One region of the Chenggangzhangella methanolivorans genome, then DNA from elsewhere that is predicted to be linked to it. Evidence: predicted binding sites of a transcription regulator. Region 1 holds the regulator's gene; each other region holds the start of a gene.
What was found. The regulator LexA, encoded in region 1, represses DNA repair genes until DNA is damaged. The targets are predictions, from matches to a motif close to TGTTCNNNNTGTGTTCNG.

Region 1 (5,994 bases):
CCTGAAGGCTTCCGCCGGACAAGGAGGTCTTGCCATGACGAACGAGACCTCGCCAGAGCTGGACCAGGCCTCGCACCGCGTCTTCGGCCGCGCGCTCAACGCCCTCGACGACGCCGAGAAGCGCGTCCTCAAGCTCGCCCGCGGCCGCAAGCTCATCGCGCGGCCTCCCTCGCCCGACGACGACGCCGACAGCTTCGGAGACCGGCTCGCCGACGGCGTGGCGCAGTTCGGCGGATCCTGGACCTTCATCGTCATCTTCGGCGTCATTCTGGCGATCTGGGCGGTCGCCAACGTCTGGCTGCTGACGCGTCCGTTCGACGCCTACCCCTTCATTTTCCTCAACCTGATGCTGTCGATGCTGGCCGCGATCCAGGCGCCCATCATCATGATGAGCCAGAACCGCCAGTCGGCGAAGGACCGGCGGCAGGCCGAACTCGATTACGAGGTGAACCTGAAGGCCGAGATCGAGATCATGGCGCTGCACGACAAGCTCGACGCGCTGAGGAACGACCATCTCGTCGCGCTGGTCGCCAAGCAGGAGGAGCAGATCGCCCTGCTCACGCGCCTGCTCGAGCAGCGCCCGTTGCGTTGAGGCGCGCGACCCGCCATCACTCGCCGCTCCGAACGAAAACCGCCGCGCCAAGCGCCGCCGCCCGCGCCACGCCAGCCAGCGACCACGACCATGACGCCGGAAGACCCGCCCCCGCCGCCGCTCGACGCCACGTTCCGCAACGGCACGATCACGGCGTTCGGCGTCACGGTTTCCTTTTCTCTCGGCTTCCTGTCGCAATGGGCGTCGAGCCCGGGCGTCTGGCACAGCTACGACACGCCGCCCGCCCTCATGATCTTCGTCGGCGTCGCGCTGCAGATCCGCGCGCTGGCGCTCCTGCTGCCGATCGAGGGGCTCCGAAAGAAGATCTACGACAAGGCGACCAAGATCTATCTCGTCGGGCTGATCCTGACGGGCCTCGGCGTCTGCGCGGCGGTCTCGTTCGACGCCCTCGCCCCCCTGTTCTCGGGAGCCTGACGATGACCGACGTTTCCCCGCGTCTCACCCATCTGTCCGCCTCCGGCGAGGCCAACATGGTGGACGTCGGCGGCAAGCCCGCCACGACCCGCGAGGCGACGGCGGAGGGCCGCGTCGTCATGGCGCCCGAGACCCTGCGTCTCGTCGTCGAGGGCGAGGCCAAGAAGGGCGACGTGCTCGGCGTCGCCCGCATCGCCGGCATCATGGCGGCCAAGCGGACCCACGAGCTCATTCCGCTCTGCCATCCGCTGGCGCTCTCCAAGGTCTCGGTGGAGCTGACGCCCGACGACAGTCTGCCGGGCGTGCGCGTCTCCGCGACCGCCCGCGTCTCCGGCCCGACCGGCGTCGAGATGGAGGCGCTGACGGCGGTGACCGTCGCGTGCCTCACCGTCTACGACATGACCAAGGCGGTCGATCGCGGCATGCGGATCGAGGGCGTGCGGCTGCTGTCGAAGTCCGGCGGCCGCTCCGGCGACTTCCACGCCGGGGAGCCGGCGTGAGCGGCCTGCTTCCCGTCCCCGAGGCGCGCGCGCGCATCCTCGCGGGCCTCGCGCCGCTGCCGGCCGAGCGCGTCGTGCTCGCCGAGGCGCTTGGGCGCACGCTCGCCGCTCCGCTCCATGCGCTCCGCGACCAGCCGCCCTGCGACTGTTCGGCGATGGACGGCTACGCGGTCCGCGCCGCGGACGCAGCCGGGGGCGCGCGGCTGCGCGTCGTCGGCGAGTCGGCGGCCGGAAAGAGCTTCGGCGGCTTGATCGGTCCCGGCGAGGCGGCGCGCATCTTCACCGGCGCGCCCGTGCCGCAGGGCGCCGACGCGATCCTCATCCAGGAGGACGCCGACCGCGACGGCGACGTGATCACCGCGCGAGAGGCGGCCCAAGCCGGGCGCCACATCCGGCGGGCGGGGCTCGACTTCTCGAAGGGCGAGGCGCTGCTCGAGGCCGGCCGGCGCCTCGGCGCGCGCGACCTCGCGCTCGCGGCGGCGCTCGGCCATCCCGCGGTGGAGGCCGCGCGACGCCCGCGCGTCGCGATCCTCGCCACCGGCGACGAGCTCGTCGCGCCGGGCGACCCTGTCGGCCCGGACCAGATCGTCGCCTCGAACGCCTTCGCGATCTCAGCGATCGTGACCGCCGAGGGCGGCGTTCCGCTCGACCTCGGCATCGCGCCCGACCGGCCGCAGGCGATCCGCGCCGCGATCGCCCGCGCCTTCGCCGAAGAGGCCGACATTCTCGTCACGCTCGGCGGCGCCTCGGTCGGCGACCACGACCTCGTCCAGCCCGCGCTCGAGGCCGAGGGCGTGACGCTCGACTTCTGGAAGATCGCGATGCGGCCAGGCAAGCCCATGATGGCGGGCCGCCGCGGCGCGACGCTCGCGCTCGGCCTGCCGGGCAACCCGGTCTCGTCGATCGTCTGTTCGCTGCTGTTCCTCGCGCCCGCGCTCAGGCGGCTGTCGGGGCGCGCGGACCTCGATCCGGCTTTGCTGCCCGCCAGGCTCGGCCGCGACATGCCCGAGAACGACCAGCGCGAGGACTATATGCGCGCCGCGCTCGAAATCGGGCTTGACGGCGTTCCCGTCGCGACCGCGTTTCCGCGGCAGGATTCGTCGATGCTGCGCCGACTCTCGGACGCCGAATGCCTGCTGGTCCGCCCCGCGCACGCCCCGGCCGCGAAGGCCGGCGACGCATGCCGGATCCTCGCGCTGCCGCATCCTTACTAAGGCTCGCCGCAAGCGGCCGACCGAAGCGTCTACTTCCCGACGGGCGTCAAGACTTCCTTGCCGAGCTTCTGAGTGGACGTCTCTGCGAATTTGCCGATCAGTTTGCCCGATCCATCCGGCTCATAGATGCTGAACCCGACATAGCCGCCGCCGGACTTGGGAGCAAATCCGCAACTCAAGCGATCTTCCTCGGCAAAGCACATCGAAAGCTCTATGAAATCCCCGTACTTTGACTCAGATCGATAGATACTACCATCGACCTTGACGATCGTGACGTTCGCCTTAACGACGTCGCCGTTCGGCAGCGTGATCTTGCTCTTGTATTTTCCAGAATAGTCACGCGCGGCCGCCTCGCCCGCCATGGACCAAGACGCCGCAACACCGCACGCTACCGCGAAGGCCAGTCGACGCATCGTCGTCTCCTGATGTCGGTTGCTTAGAGATCGCGACGCGCGACCGCACTCCGACAAGTTTAGACGCCGGCAACCGTGGCGGGCATCCGCAAGACTACCTATCGCCGCGGGCGCCCGGCTTGTCGGAGATCGGTCCTACGCCCTCTCTGGTCGTGCTGCGCGGCGAGGCGCATCGGCGGCGCGTCGCTCGTTCGTCTGTCCGACACGCGGACGGAAACGGGATGTTAACGCTTGCGGAACATGTCTAGAACAGTTACGGTCGTGTTCATGATTTGTTTTGGCCTCGCGCGGAGCCGTCGATGCTGACCCGCAAGCAATATGATCTCCTGCGCTTCATTCACGAGCGGCTGAAGGAGACCGGCGTTCCCCCCTCGTTCGAGGAGATGAAGGATGCGCTGGGGCTTCAGTCGAAGTCCGGCATCCACCGTCTCATCATGGCGCTGGAGGAGCGCGGCTTCATCCGCCGCCTGCCGAACCGGGCCAGGGCTCTCGAGGTGGTGAAGCTGCCGGAAGCCGCCGCTCCCGCCGTCACGCGGCCGACCGGCCGGTTCTCTCCGAACGTCATCGAGGGCAGCCTCGGCCGCCGTCCGCAGCCAGCGAACGAGGATGAGGATCCCCGCTCGGTCTCCGTCCCCGTCATGGGGCGCATCGCCGCCGGCGTGCCGATCGAGGCGATCCAGTCGCGCAGCCACACGATCTCGGTGTCGCCCGACATGTTGGGCGGCGGCGAGCATTTCGCGCTCGAAGTGCGCGGCGACTCGATGATCGAGGCCGGGATCCTCGACGGCGACCTGGTGCTGATCAAGAAGCAGACCACCGCCGACACCGGCGACATCGTCGTCGCGCTGGTCGACGACGAAGAGGCGACGCTGAAGCGTCTAAGGAAGCGCGGCGCCTCGATCGCTCTCGAGGCCGCCAACCCGGCCTACGAGACCCGCATCTTCGGCCCCGACCGCGTCGCGATCCAGGGCCGGCTCGTGGGGCTGATCCGCCGGTATTGAAGGCTTCGCCTTTCGACGCGACGGCGTCTCTCCTTATCCCGCTGTGGGAGAAGGTAGGCGACGCGAAGCGCTGGCCGCTTGAGGGGCGCGGGCGGCGCCTTTTTGTAAAGTTCGGAGGCTCCCCCTAACCCTCTCCCGCAAGGGAAGGGGGACGGATATGTCGGCGGCATCGAGCGGCCGCAGACGCTAGGGCTCTTCGCCGTCGCCTGTCATATCGTCCGGTTCCGTGGGATCGACGATCTTGTGATCCTGCGGCGGTCCGGCCGCCTTCGGCTGCGTGGCGAAGCTCAGCCGCAGCGCCTCCGCCGGCGGCGGATCGCGAAGCATAGGGCCCGTCCACGGACGCCGTCCGGCCGGATCGCGCGCCGCCTTGGCCGAGAACGCCACGCCTTGCCGCGTCAGCTCCAGCGCGCCGGTCGCGGCGAGCGTCCGCCGGTCGACGACCGCCGCGGTTTCGCTGCAGGCCTTCGGCGCGACGAGCGGCGTGACGACGAGCGTCGCAATCCGGCACTCCTCGGCGAAGGCCCGCGCGTCGGTCACGAGCGCGACCTCTCCACCGCCGGAAAGCGGCGCGACGCAGCCTTGCGAGTCGCAGCGCCCGCCGTCGGGACTCGGGCCCCCCGGCGCCTCGCCGTCAGCCCCGCGCCAGACCCTCGCCGAGAAGCTCGACGCCCGGCCTCCGAGGATCGCCAGGCGCCCGTCGGGCCCGCGCGCGGCGATCTGCCGTCCGGAGGCGTCGATCACGACGTCGGGCCGCGCCGGAAACGCCGCCAGCGCGAGCGCGAGGCCGATCGCGGGCGCGCCGAGATAGCGCAGCGCCGTTCGCCACAGGCAGAGCCAGGCGATCCCGACCGCGAACAGGATGAGCGCCGTTTCCCCGAAGGCGAACACGAAGCGTTCGGAGCCAGGCCACGAGGCGACGGTCTCGGCGATCGCCAATACGCCGCGCAGGCCAAAGCCCATGGCCTGCCACCAAGGTCCGTCGAGCCCGAGCGGCGCGAAGGCGAGGCCGCCGACGACGCTCGGCATCACGATGATCCCGAGCAGCGGGGTGGCGAGCGCGTTGCCGACCAGCGAATAGGGGGTGGTGCGGTGGAAGTGATAGGCGGCGAAGGGCGCGGTCGCGAGACCCGCGACGATCGTCGTCATCACGGCGACGGCCGCGGCGGCGGCGAACCAGCGCAGCGCCTTGCCCGCAAGGGTTTCGGGCGGCGGCGGCTTCGCCTTGCCCTTGCGCGCCTCGAACCAGGCGAGGAGGCCCGCGACCGCCGCGAACGACATCTGGAAGCTCGGCCCGAGCAGCGCGTCGGGCGTCAGCGCCATCACGGCGAGGCCCGCGAGCGCGAAGTTTCGCAGCGACAGCGCCGGGCGGCCGACCAGCACCGCGACGAACGCCACCGCGATCATGACGTAGGAGCGCTGCGTCGCGACCTCCGCGCCCGAGAGCGCCAGGTAAAAGGTCGCCCCGGCGAGCGCGAGCGCCGCTGCGACGCCCTTCACCGGCCATCGCAGCGCAAGGCCCGGAATGAGCGCCAGCGCCGCGCGCACGAGAGCGAACAGCGTCCCGGCGATCAGCGCCATGTGAAGACCGGAGATCGACAGGATGTGGCTGAGGCCCGCGGCGCGCAGCGCGTCCTCGGTCGGCTGCGGGATCGGCCCCTGAACGCCGGTGACGAGCGCGGCCGCCACCGTTCCTTCAGGACCGCCCACTGCGGCGGTGATGCGCTTCGTCAGCCGTTCGCGCAATCGTTGAAGGGCCGCGTCCCAGCCTTGCGTTTCGGCAGGGCCCCAGGCCTTCACGTTCTTCGGCGCGAAGGCGCTCGCGCCGATCCCGTTGAA
Region 2 (5,994 bases), on a different contig from region 1:
TCGAGATCGCGGTGGCGTCGCCCGAAGGCGCGCGGCCTGAGCTTTTCGCGGAAACCGGCGACGGCGACTTCGCGCCGGCTCCCGAACTGCTCGCCGCGCCGAAGAGCGGACGGGCGACGTTCCGCATGGCGTTCGACGAGCCTGAACTGCCGAAGAGCGGCCTGCGCCTCACGCTTTCGGCCGGCGGGCGCGCGATCGAGACCCCGGTCGCCCTCGACGACATCGCCAGGACGCCTTAAGTCTCGCGGCGCAACGCCTTGCATGGGCAGGAGCATCCCGCCCGTCGCAGTTTCCGGAGACACAAGCCTCATGACGATCGAGGTCGGCGCGCGCCTTCCCAACACCACCTTCCGTCGCCTTGGCGACAACGGTCCCGAGACCGTGATGACCGAGGACGTATTCGCCGGCAAGAAAGCCGTGCTGTTCGCGGTTCCCGGCGCCTTCACGCCCACCTGCCACCGCAACCACCTGCCGGGCTATCTGAACAATCTCGACGCGCTCGCGGCCAAGGGCGTCGAGGTCGTGGCGGTCACCGCCGTGAACGACCCCTTCGTGATGAACGCCTGGGCCGAAGCGACCGGGGCCAAGGGCAAGCTCACCTTCCTGTCGGACGGCAACGGCGACTTCGCCAAGGCGATCGGGCTCGACCTCGACGCTTCGGGCGGCGGTCTGGGCCTGCGCTCCAAGCGCTACGCCATGGTGCTGGACGACATGGTGGTGACGCATCTCGCGATCGAGGACTCGCCTGGCAAGGCCGATCTCTCGACCGCGGAAAAGACCCTCGAGGCGCTCTGATCGCGGGCTCGGCTCGTCCTTCGGAACAGCCGAGCCCCTTCAAAAGGATTCCCCGGAGAGGGTTTTATCCCCGGGGCCGACGCCCTAGGCTACTGGGCGGGAATGGCTCTCCGCAGTGCGCTTCCTTGGAAGCGAGAGGGGCGGCGCGGTCATTTCCGGCTGATCCCGTCGCGCCGCCAGCCGGCTGGCGCGACGGGACGGCTCCGCCCCACGTCTGCGCGGGTTGCGGACGACATACTAAGTAGTAGTACTTACTGTATGCTCGCTATGGTGGACGGCGACAAATGGCGCGCCACCTGATAGCGCATGACCTATGTCATCACCTACGGCCCGCTAGGCATGGCCAGGGAAGTCTCGTGCGAGACGGCCGTGGAGGCGCTGGAGACGCTGACGGAGCTTGCCCAGAAGGGCGAGCCGGGCGTGATGGTCTCGAGCTTCCAGACCGAAGCCGAGGCAATGGATGCTTTGCGGGTCCTTGCGGCCAGGGAACGGTCGCCAGACGAGCGTTAGGACGCCTTCGGCGAGCCTGTTCCGAACGGCCGATCGCTCACGCGTATGATGATCGCGCTGAGTTCGAGAGCGCTTTCTGGATCAATCGCGGAACCAAACGCTCGCTCGCGCGTCTAGCGTCTGAAACGTACCTCCCCGATGCGTTTCGCCTAACGGCAAGCCCGGCGCGCTCCCCCGACGCGTCGGGCTTTTGCTTTCGCGATTCCCATGTCGAAGGGAGCGCGCGTCCGGCGAAGCCGCGGATACGCGTTTTTGCGTATACCGCAAATTGAATGTCAGCCATGATGCAATCGTCATGGTAAACGCTACGACTTTGGTCGTATCTCGCGCCATGGCATACGTGATCACATACATCGGCGCCCGGGGCGACGTCGAACTGGCGTGCGAAACGGCCGATGAGGCCTTGCCGGTTCTGCGGGAGCTTCTCGAACGAAAGGCCGCCGGGATTCTCGTCGCAAGCTACGAAACCGGCCTGGAGGCCGAGGAGACGCTTCGCATCCTCGTCGATCACCGCAGGGGGGTCGTGGAGCGGATCGGCGTGGCCTGAAGGATCGGAAAATCGGCGAGGCGACGGCTATTCGTCCGATGATATCCGTTCGACGTTCGGGCTAAAGCCTTGTGCGCCAGTGGACCAGAACGTTCTGGAATGTTCCCGGACGTGCGATCGAAGCGCGCCGAGCGAAAATCTCATAAATATAATCTCAGGTTGAGTTTGGCGTTCGTTTGAGACGCGCCCTTATTCTGTCCATTCCAAGCGGCGCTGGGAGACATCTTGCCGTTGCAGCCGCTGTTCGGCCTTGGCTTTGAGGTCGATGTCGCTCGCCCTAAGCGCGAAGTCGCCATACGCTCGGCCCGTGGAGCCATGAGGGTGATGGGGAGGGGTAAGATGGGCGATTGCTGTCGTGGTTGCGTTGGGGCTGTCGGCGGGGAGTGGTTTGCTCCCTCAGCAATCGCAGGCCGCCAAGCCTACGTATCGATCGCGCCAAGACGGTTTTGTACAAAACGTTCGGGAAAGCGGATTTCCGAGCGTGGGAGTCCAGCGCCAGCTGCAATGTCAACGGCGGCGCGATGACCGTGCAGTTTTTTCCTAAGTAACGGACGAAACAGGCCGCCCTGCCATCGGGAACGGTCAGGCCATGTCTTCCTGTGCGCAACCGGCTTGTGCACAGGCTATGCACTGCTCGTCACGGTGGCGGCGTAAATTTCCGAAAATCCCAGGAGGCTGAGTCCTGAGCGATTTTCAGGGGCCGGCTTTATGCCCAGGGGCGTCCCCTGCCTGCGGCGGCTTGACTCACCTTTCCGTCGCTTCGTAAAAGAACAAAACAGGAACTTAAGGTCAACAGACAGCAGCGAGGCGGCGCCCATGGGCGAGGCGGCGGAGACGCTTGCGGCCCTGCGGGAGGCGGTCGCCCGCGTCGAGGGGCGCGAGGCGGACGCGCGCGGCCCGCGGGTCGCGCTCGGCGTCGGCGAGATCGACGCCGCGCTCGGAGGCGGGCTGAGGCGCGGCGCGCTGCATGTGGTGGCGGCCGCCTCGCCGGCCGCCGCGGGGGCCGCCACCGGGTTCGTGGGCGCGCTTGCGGCTCTGGCCGCGGGGACAAAGGGAGCGGTGCTGTGGATCAGGCAGGACATGGCGGCGCGCGAGAGCGGCGAGATCTGGGCTCCAGGTTTCGCGACGCTCGGCCTCGATCCCGCACGGCTCGTCCTGCTGAGGGCGCCGGACGTCGCCGCGGCGCTGAAGGCGGCGGAGGCCGGGCTTTCCTCCGCCGCGGTCGCGGCCGTGGTGATCGAGCCCTTCGGCGCGATCCAGGGCTTCGACCGGATCGCGGGCCGCAGGCTCGCGCTTGCGGCGGGACGGTCGGGCGCGCTCGGGGTCATGCTGCGCCTTGCGCCGCAGCCGGGGGCGCCAGCCGGGCTTTCGGCCGCCGAGACGCGCTGGCGCCTTTCCCCGCTCTCCTCCGCCTGGGGGGCGGCTGGAGCCCGCGCGGCCGCCGCGCGGACGGAGGCTTGGGCGGAGGCGCTGGAGGGCTGGGGGCGCCCGCTCGCGCGCGCCGAGCTTACGCGCAACCGGTTCGGCGGGGTCGGGCGCTGGCCGCTCGCCTGGGGGTTCGATGACGGGCTCTTCCGCCTTGCCGAGCGGCGCCTCGGCGCCCTCGACCCGGACGTCCGGCGCGACGCCGCAGCGGCGGCGGATCCTCGCGATCGCGCTGCCGGACCTGCCGATCGACCGGCTGCGGCGCCAGGAGCGGGCGGCCTGCGCAGAGCCGGATGAGCGGCCCTTCGCGGTGGTCGAGCGGGTCGGGGCGGCGCTGCGGCTGCTCGCCGTCGACGCGGCTGCGCGCAAGCGCGGCTGCGCGCCCGGCATGGCGTTCGCCGAGGCGCGCGCGGTCTGTCCGACCTTGCGCGCCGCGCCCGCCGACGTCCACGAGGACGAACGTCTCCTCAAGGCCCTCGCGGACTGGTGCGACCGCTACACCCCGCTTGTCGCGCTCGATCCGCCGCGCGGCCTGCTGCTCGACGTCTCGGGCTGCGGGGCGCTGTTCGGCGGCGAGGAGAGCCTCGTAGAAGGCCTGGTCGAGGCGCTGGGCTCCCACGGCTTCGCCTGCCGCGTCGCGGTGGCGGACGCGGCGGGGCCGGCCCGCGCGCTCGCCTGGTTCACGCAAGGCGGCGTCGCGCCCGCAGGCTCGAGCCGCGATCTCGTGGCGCGGCTGCCGGTGGTCGCGCTCGGCCTCGACGAGGCGCAAAGGACCGCGCTGCTGCGCGCGGGGCTGAAGACGATCGGCGCGACGGCGGCGCGCGGGCGGGGCGAGCTTGCGGCGCGGTTCGGCGCGAAGATGGTCGCGACGCTCGACCGGACGCTCGGCCATGACGACCCGCCGGTCTCGCCCTTGCGGCCGGCCCCGCGGCTGATGGTCGAGCGGCGTTTCGCCGAGCCGATCGCGACCGTCGAGGCGGCGCTTGCGGCCCTCGCCGCGTTGGCGGACGCGCTGTGCGGCAGGCTCGAGGCCGCGGGGCTTGGGCTCATGGGCGCCGAGGCCGCGTTCTTCCGCGCAGACGGAAGGGTGACGCGCGTCGCGCTTGGCGTCGGCGCCCCGAGCCGCGATCCGCGCCTGCTGCTGCGTCTCTTCCGCGAGCGGCTCGACGCGCTCGCCGATCCGCTCGATCCGGGCTTCGGCTATGATCTTCTGCGCCTCTCCGCGCAGACCGCCGAACCGCTCGTCGAGACCGTTCGCAGCTTCGACGAAGGCGCGGCCGCGCGGGCCGAACTCGCTGAACTCGTCGACCGGCTCGCCGCCCGCCATGGCCGCGCGCGCGTCGTCGGAATTCGGGCCGTCGACGCGCACCGGCCGGAACGGCAGGCGCGGTTCGAGCCTGCGCAGACCGGCGGCTTCTCGGAAGCCGCGCAAGCTTTTGAGCGCGACGATGGCCCGCCGCGCCGCCCGCTGCGCCTGTTTCCTGCGCCGGAGCCTATCGAGGTGGTGGCCGAGGCCCCGGACGGCCCGCCGGCGCGCTTCGTCTGGCGGCGCGCATCCCACTCCGTGCTGCGCGCCGAAGGGCCGGAGCGCATCGCGCTCGAGTGGTGGCGGCCCGGCGGCGCCAAGCCCACGCGCGACTATTTTCGCGTCGAGGACGAGGCCGGCGCGCGCTTCTGGATTTTTCGCGACGGCCTGTTCGGCCGCGAGATCGAGCATCCGCGCTGGTTCTTGCACGGGCTGTTCGCGTGAACGCCTTCGCCGAGGTCGCGGCTGCGACCGCCTTCTCGTTCCTGCGTTCAGGCTCGCGGCCGGAAGACTATGTCGTGGCCGCGTCTTTCATGGGGCTGTCGGCGCTTGGGATCGCGGACCGCAACTCGGTGGCGGGCGTGGTGCGGGCCTATGCGACGCTGAAGAACCCGGAGCTGCCCAATGTTCCGAAGCTGCTCGCCGGCGCCAGGCTCGTGTTCGAGGACGGGGCGCCCGACGTCGTGGTCCATCCGCGCGACCGCGACGCCTGGGGGCGGCTCTGCCGGCTGATCACGCTTGGCAAGAACCGGACGGAGAAGGGAGATTGCCGGCTAAATTTTGAGGATCTGCTTCAGTGGAGCGAGGGCCTGCTCGCGGTCGTCATGCCTCCCGCTCGGCCGGGCGCGGAAACGCGCAAGGCGCTGGAGGCGCTGCACGAGGCGCGCCAGGGCTCTGTCTGGCTTGGCGCCGACATGCCCCGCCGCGGCGACGACGCCCGCCGCCTCGGCGCGCTGAAGAGCCTCGCCGCCCGCATCGGCGCTCCGCTGCTCGCCACCAACCAGCCGCTTTATCACGCACCGGACCGTCGCCCGCTGCAGGATGTCGTCACCTGTATCCGCCAGGGCCTCTCGATCGAGGCCGCGGGCCGCCTGCTGGAAGTGAACGCCGAGCGGCACCTGAAGGGCGCGGTCGAGATGGCGCGGCTGTTCCGCGACGCGCCCGAGGCGCTCGCCGAGACGCTGCGGTTTTCGGAGCGGGTCGTCTTCAGTCTCGAAGACCTTCGTTACAACTATCCGCACGAGCCAGTGCCTGCCGGCAAGACGGCTCACGGCCATCTGCGCGATCTCGTGCGGGCCGGCATCGCCAAGCATTATCCGGACGGCGCGCCGCGCAAGGTTCTGGACACGATCGCCAAGGAACTGGCCTTCATCAAGAAAAAGGAGATCGCGCACTACTTCCTGACTGTCCA
Region 3 (5,994 bases), on a different contig from region 1:
CCTCGGCGAAGCCCGAAATCGCCCCCAGAGCCGACGCGCCCCATGGGGCCTTGAGCGCGATCTCGCCGTCGATGATCTCGGCGCGATCGAACGAGACCCGCTCCGCCGCGCCCGCGCGGCCCGCCGAGAACGCGGTGCGCACGGCGCCGTCCGCGGTCGCCTCCACGCCGAGCTTCGGCCGCACGAGCTTCACCCGCTCGGCCTTGAACTCGCCGCGCAGCAACGGGGCGATCGCGAGCTCGATCTCGACCTCGTCGACCGCAAGCCGCGTCGCGCCGGCGCCCGAATGAATGTTGCGGAACCGCACATAGGGCGTCGGCAGCAGCCGCGCGTCGACCGCGCCCGACACCGTCACCGGCGCGCCGACGAGCGCGCTCGCCTGTCTCGCGAAATCGTCGCGATAGGCGGTCCAGTTGACGAACCACGGCCCGATCAGCGCCGCGACCAGCGCGAGCACCAGAGCGAGCCCGAGCCCGGTGAGCGTATTGTTCAAGGCGCCTTGGTCCGGCTTCGACCCGATGCTCGCGAAACGGCCGCATCCGCGGCGGGTCGGCGGCCGGGTGCGACGGGAAAATGATTACACGGGATGGCCGGACTCACGGAATGACTATCTTGCCCGGATTCATGATGTTGAATGGATCGAGCGCCCGTTTCAGCGCCCGCATCGCCTCGACGGCGGCGGCGCCGTGCTCGGCTTCGAGATAGGCCATCTTGCCCTGCCCGATCCCGTGTTCGCCCGTCGAGGTGCCGCCCATGCGCAGCGCCCGCTCGACGAGCCGCGAGATAAAGGCCGCGCAGGCCGCGCGCTCCCCGGCGTCTTCGGGCTTCACCAGCGGCAGGACATGAAAATTGCCGTCGCCCACATGGCCGACGATCGGCGCGACGAGGCCGGAGCGCGCGATGTCCTCGATCGTCTCCTCGACGCAGTCGGCGAGCCGCGAGATCGGCACGCAGACGTCGGTCGGCACGGGCTTGGCGCCGGAGCGCAGCGCCGCCGCCGCCCAAGTGGCGTCGTGGCGGGCGGTCCAGAGCCGCGTCCTGTCCTCGGCCTTCGTCGTCCAGTCGAGCGGCCCGCCGCCAAGATCCGCCGCGATCTCGCCGAAACGCTCGGACTGTTCGTGGACGCTCGCGTCGGTTCCGTGGAATTCGACGAAGAGCGTCGGCGCGACCGGCAAGGCAAGCCTGGAGTAGGCGTTGGTGGCCGCGACCATGGCGGCGTCGAGAAGCTCGATTCGGGCGATCGGCAGGCCGGTCTGGATCGTCAGGATCGCGGCGTCGCAGGCCGCGCGGACATTCGGGAACGGGCAGACGCCGCCCGCGACCGCCTCGGGCGAGCCGTGGAGACGCAGAGTCACCTCGGCGATGACGCCGAGCGTGCCTTCCGAACCGACGAAAAGCCGGGTGAGATCATAGCCCGCCGAGGACTTCTTGGCCCGCCCGCCGGTCCGCATCACCTCGCCGGACGCCGTGACCACGGTGAGGCCAAGCACCGCATCCTTCATCGTGCCGTAGCGCACGGCGTTGGTGCCGGAGGCGCGGGTCGCCGCCATGCCGCCGATCGAGGCGTCGGCGCCGGGATCGATCGGGAAGAACAGCCCGGCGTCGCGAAGATGAGCGTTTAGCGCTTTGCGGGTGACGCCCGGCTGGACGACGGCGTCGAGGTCTTCCGCATGGACCGCGACGATCTCGGTCATCTGCGCGGTCGAGATCGAGACGCCGCCGAACGGCGCGTTCACATGGCCTTCGAGCGAGGAGCCGGCCCCGAACGGAATGATCGGCGCGCGATGCTCGGCGCAGATCCGCACGATCTCCGCCACCTCCTCGGTGTCGCGGGGAAACGCGACGGCGTCCGGCGGCTCGGCGGCGATCCAGGTGACGACGCTCGCGTGCTGCTCGCGGATCGCGGCGCCGGTCGAAAGCCGGGGCCCGAAGCGCTCCGACAGTCTGGCGATCGCCGTCTCGACGTCGGATTCCGGCGCCCGGACGGCGGCTGAGGTTGCGGCGGCGTGCATGATTGGGCCAAGACCTCCGGCGTCCCGTCCTGGCCTCTCTTCCGGAGACCCCGTTTGAACGACGCGCCCTATCTGTCGCCCCCGCTCGAGATCGAGAGCCGGTTCCTCGACCACAACGGCCACGTCAACATGGCCTACCATCTCGTGCTGGCGGATACGGCGCTCGACCTCGCCTTCGGCGAACTCAAGGGCCCAGACTACGTCGAAGCGCGCGGCATGACGACCTTCGCGGCCGAGATGCATGTGCGCTACCTGCGCGAAATGAAGATGGGCGAGGAGATCCGCGGCCGGGTGCGCTTCGTCGCCGCCGACGCCAAGCGGGCGCATTGGGCGGTCGAGCTGGTGCGCGGCTCCGACGGCGAGACGGTCACGACCGCCGAAGGCGTGACGATGTCGGTCTCGGTCGCGTCGCGGAAGGTCGCGCCCTTCCCGGAGGACGTGTTCGAGCGGCTGACGGCGCGGGTGGCCCGCGACGCTCCTGGCGCCGCCGGTCTCGACTGGCTCGGCCGCCGGGTCGCGATGCGGAAGTGACGGCGCCGCGAGCCGCGACACGAAAAAGCCCCGCGCAGAGGATGCGCGGGGCCTTCGAAGACCAGACGATGCGTCAAATCTTATTCGACGACTTCGACGATCTCGCGGTCGCTGTTCACGATGTACCGCTTCTCGTTGACGACCGTGTAGCTGTAGTCGCTGTCCGGCACGCTGTAGACCTCGACGCGCTCCGGCAGACGACGGCCGACGACGACGTCGCCCTCATAGGTGACGGAGGCGCGGTCGGCGCCGGTCACGTAGGTGCGCACCCGCTTGTCCGGGGTCGCGGCCGCGCCCACGACGCCGCCGACGCCTGCGCCGACAGCCGCGCCGACAGGTCCGCCGACCACGGCGCCCGTGGCGGCTCCGGTGGCCGCGCCCGCGGCGGCGCCGCCAGCTTCACGGTCCCCGGCGAAAGCGACGGTGGGAATGGCTACGCCGAGAGCGGCGACGAGCGCGATCATGCCATTGCGCATGATGAAGTCCTCCTGTGTTCCGCCCGCCCCAACAACGGACGGCCCACAGAAAGCGTTCCACGTGAAATGACATGTAACCAAAAGCGAGCTGTGCGCCGACTTTCGCGATGACCTCCCGGCGGCTCGCCATCGGGCCACCGGGGCGCCATTTTGTTCTCGGCGGGCCGCGCTGAGTCGCGGCCTGCTCGCCTTGCATTCCGGAGCCGTCTTTCCTTGTCCGACCCGAACGCCCGTTACGACGATCCTTCCGCGCCCGCGCTCCGTCCGGGCGGCATCGCCGCGCGCGCCCAAGGGACGATGCGGGCGGCGAACGCGCCGGACTATCTCGCGGGGCTGAACCCGGAGCAGCGCGAAGCCGTCGAGACGCTCGACGGCCCGCTGCTGGTGCTGGCGGGCGCCGGAACGGGCAAGACGCGGGTGCTGACCACGCGGATCGCCCACATCCTCGCGCTCGGAAAGGCTCGGCCGTTCGAGATCCTCGCCGTCACCTTCACCAACAAGGCGGCGCGCGAGATGCGCACGCGGGTGGGAGACCTGTTGGGCAGAGCCGCAGAGGGCATGGAGTGGCTCGGCACGTTCCACTCGATCGGCGCCAAGATGCTGCGCCGGCACGCCGAGCTCGCAGGGCTCCAGCCGAGCTTCACGATCCTCGACACCGACGACCAGATCCGCCTGCTGAAGCAGGTGCTGGCGGCGGAAAACATCGACGACAAGCGCTGGCCCGCGCGCCAGCTGGCGTTTGCGATCGACGGGTGGAAGAACCGCGCGCTGTCGCCGAAGGATGTGCCTGTCGGCGAGGCGCAGGCCTACGCCAACGGCCGCGGCGCGGAGCTCTACGGGCTCTACCAGACACGCCTCAAACAGCTGAACGCGGTCGATTTCGGCGACTTGCTGCTGGAGCCGATCCGCATCTTCCGCGAAAACGCCGACGTGCTCGGCCAGTATCACCGGCGCTTCCGCTACATGCTGGTCGACGAGTATCAGGACACCAACGTCGCGCAGTATCTCTGGCTGCGGCTCCTCGCGCAGGGCTCCAAGAACCTCGCCTGCGTCGGCGACGACGACCAGTCGATCTATGGCTGGCGCGGCGCCGAAGTGGAGAACATCCTCAAATTCGACCGGGATTTTCCGGGCGCGAAGGTGGTGCGGCTCGAGCGCAACTACCGCTCCACCGGCCACATCCTCAACGCCGCCTCGCATCTCATCGCGAAAAACGAGGGCCGGCTCGGCAAGACGCTTCGCCCCCAGACCGAGCTCGGCGAGAAAGTGAGCGTGGCGGGCGCCTGGGACTCCGGCGAGGAGGCCCGCCAGATCGGCGACGAGATCGAGGCGCTGCAGACCAAAGGCCACAAGCTCGACGACATGGCGATCCTCGTGCGCGCCTCGTTCCAGATGCGCGAGTTCGAAGAGCGCTTCATCACGTTGGGCCTGAACTATCGCGTCGTCGGCGGCCCGCGCTTCTACGAGCGCGCCGAGATCCGCGACGCCATGGCCTATATCCGCGTCGTGGCGAGCCCGGCCGACGCGCTCGCCTTCGAGCGCATCGTCAACGTGCCCAAGCGCGGCATCGGCGATGCGAGCGTGAAGCAGATCGTGGAGCGCGCCCGCGCCGACGAGGTGACGCTTCCCGAAGCCTCGCGCCGGCTGGTCGCCGAGGGCGCGCTGCCGGCCAAGGCCCGCAACGCCCTGAAGGATCTCGTGCTGTCGTTCGACCGCTGGTCCGGAGAGCTCGACCGCACGCCCCATGTGGAGCTCGCCGAAAAGATCCTCGAGGAGAGCGGCTACACCGACATGTGGTCCAAGGACCGCTCGGCCGAAGCCCAGGGTCGGCTCGAAAACCTCAAGGAGCTCGTGCGCTCGATGGAGCCGTTCGAGAACCTGCGCGGCTTCCTCGAGCACGTCTCCCTCGTCATGGACGTCGACGGCGCGCGCGGCGAGGACGCCGTCACCATCATGACGCTGCATGCCGCCAAGGGGCTGGAGTTCGACACCGTCTTCCTCCCCGGCTGGGAGGAAGGCCTCTTCCCGCACCAGCGCTCGCTCGACGAGAACGGCCGCGCGGGGCTCGAGGAGGAGCGGCGCCTGGCTTATGTCGGCGTCACGCGCGCCAAGCGCCGGGCCAAGATCTGGTTCGCGTCGAACCGGCGCGTCCACGGCATGTGGCAGTCCTCGATCCCGTCGCGCTTTCTCGACGAGCTGCCGGAGACGGCCGTCGACGTCGTCGAGGCGCCGGCGACCTTCGGCGGCGGCCATATGGGCGGAAGCTACGGCGCAAGCCGCTTCGACCGGGCGGACGCCTTCACCTCGACCTACGAGACGCCGGGCTGGAAGCGCGCGCAGGAGCGCGGCTTCGACCGCGGCTCGGCCGGCCCCGGCGCGCGCAGCCGCGGGCCGATGACGATCGAGGGCGAGCTCGTGGCGGCGTCGACCGCGAAGTCCGCGGGCTTTTCGCAGGGCGCGCGGGTGTTTCACCAGAAGTTCGGCAACGGCACGGTGGTGGAGGTCGACGGCAACAAGCTCACCGTCGCCTTCGACAAAGCCGGCCAGAAGCGCGTGGTCGACAGCTTCGTGAAGGCGGCGTAGGGCGCGCCGGAACGCGGGGCCGCGATCGCGGGCCGCGTCAGTCCAGCCGCTGGCTGTCGACGAACCAGGTCTTGTTCCCGTAGCGGATTTCGGACGCGCCCTCGCCGGCGTCCTCCTCCACGACCGTCACCTTGCGGCCCACGCGGATCCGGATGGGGCAAGCCTTGCTCGCGCGCGCGCCTTTCGGAGCGAGCGACGCCTGCCCGTACTCCCGCCACGCCGCCCAGCTGGCGCACGCATAGGCGTCCCGACCGACGATCGCCTCCCGCTCGGCGGCCGAGGCGTCGCCCGCCGAAGCAAGCAAAGCGAAGACGACCGCGATCCTTGTCGCTTCGGCCATGCCCCACGCCCTCCTTCTCGACGCCGCCCGGCCTTATATGGGCTGCTCGAGC

Region 2: ACFOWB_RS00805 (DNA repair protein) is a predicted target of LexA. The motif match lies at 2,619-2,636, and genes of this name have one in related genera.
Region 3: ACFOWB_RS07535 (ATP-dependent helicase) is a predicted target of LexA. The motif match lies at 3,024-3,041, and genes of this name have one in related genera.

What each region holds. Positions count from the first base shown of each region.
Region 1 is NZ_JBHRXS010000006.1:227,366-233,359, reverse strand. Features, by position in the region: gene trpC (indole-3-glycerol phosphate synthase TrpC) at 1-5, shown strand, start outside; gene ACFOWB_RS12285 (DUF1003 domain-containing protein) at 35-592, shown strand; gene ACFOWB_RS12280 (hypothetical protein) at 683-1,027, shown strand; gene moaC (cyclic pyranopterin monophosphate synthase MoaC) at 1,030-1,527, shown strand; gene ACFOWB_RS12270 (molybdopterin molybdotransferase MoeA) at 1,524-2,741, shown strand; gene ACFOWB_RS12265 (hypothetical protein) at 2,771-3,154, opposite strand; gene lexA (transcriptional repressor LexA) at 3,454-4,155, shown strand; gene ACFOWB_RS12255 (ComEC/Rec2 family competence protein) at 4,342-5,994, opposite strand, start outside.
Region 2 is NZ_JBHRXS010000003.1:88,942-94,935, reverse strand. Features, by position in the region: gene ACFOWB_RS00825 (protein-disulfide reductase DsbD domain-containing protein) at 1-239, shown strand, start outside; gene ACFOWB_RS00820 (peroxiredoxin) at 310-795, shown strand; gene ACFOWB_RS00815 (hypothetical protein) at 1,102-1,305, shown strand; gene ACFOWB_RS00810 (hypothetical protein) at 1,601-1,852, shown strand; gene ACFOWB_RS00805 (DNA repair protein) at 2,669-3,574, shown strand; gene ACFOWB_RS00800 (DinB/UmuC family translesion DNA polymerase) at 3,588-5,027, shown strand; gene ACFOWB_RS00795 (error-prone DNA polymerase) at 5,024-5,994, shown strand, end outside.
Region 3 is NZ_JBHRXS010000004.1:455,578-461,571, reverse strand. Features, by position in the region: gene ACFOWB_RS07555 (AsmA family protein) at 1-493, opposite strand, end outside; gene ACFOWB_RS07550 (FAD-binding oxidoreductase) at 597-2,012, opposite strand; gene ACFOWB_RS07545 (acyl-CoA thioesterase) at 2,067-2,543, shown strand; gene ACFOWB_RS07540 (DUF1236 domain-containing protein) at 2,624-3,019, opposite strand; gene ACFOWB_RS07535 (ATP-dependent helicase) at 3,233-5,602, shown strand; gene ACFOWB_RS07530 (hypothetical protein) at 5,640-5,942, opposite strand.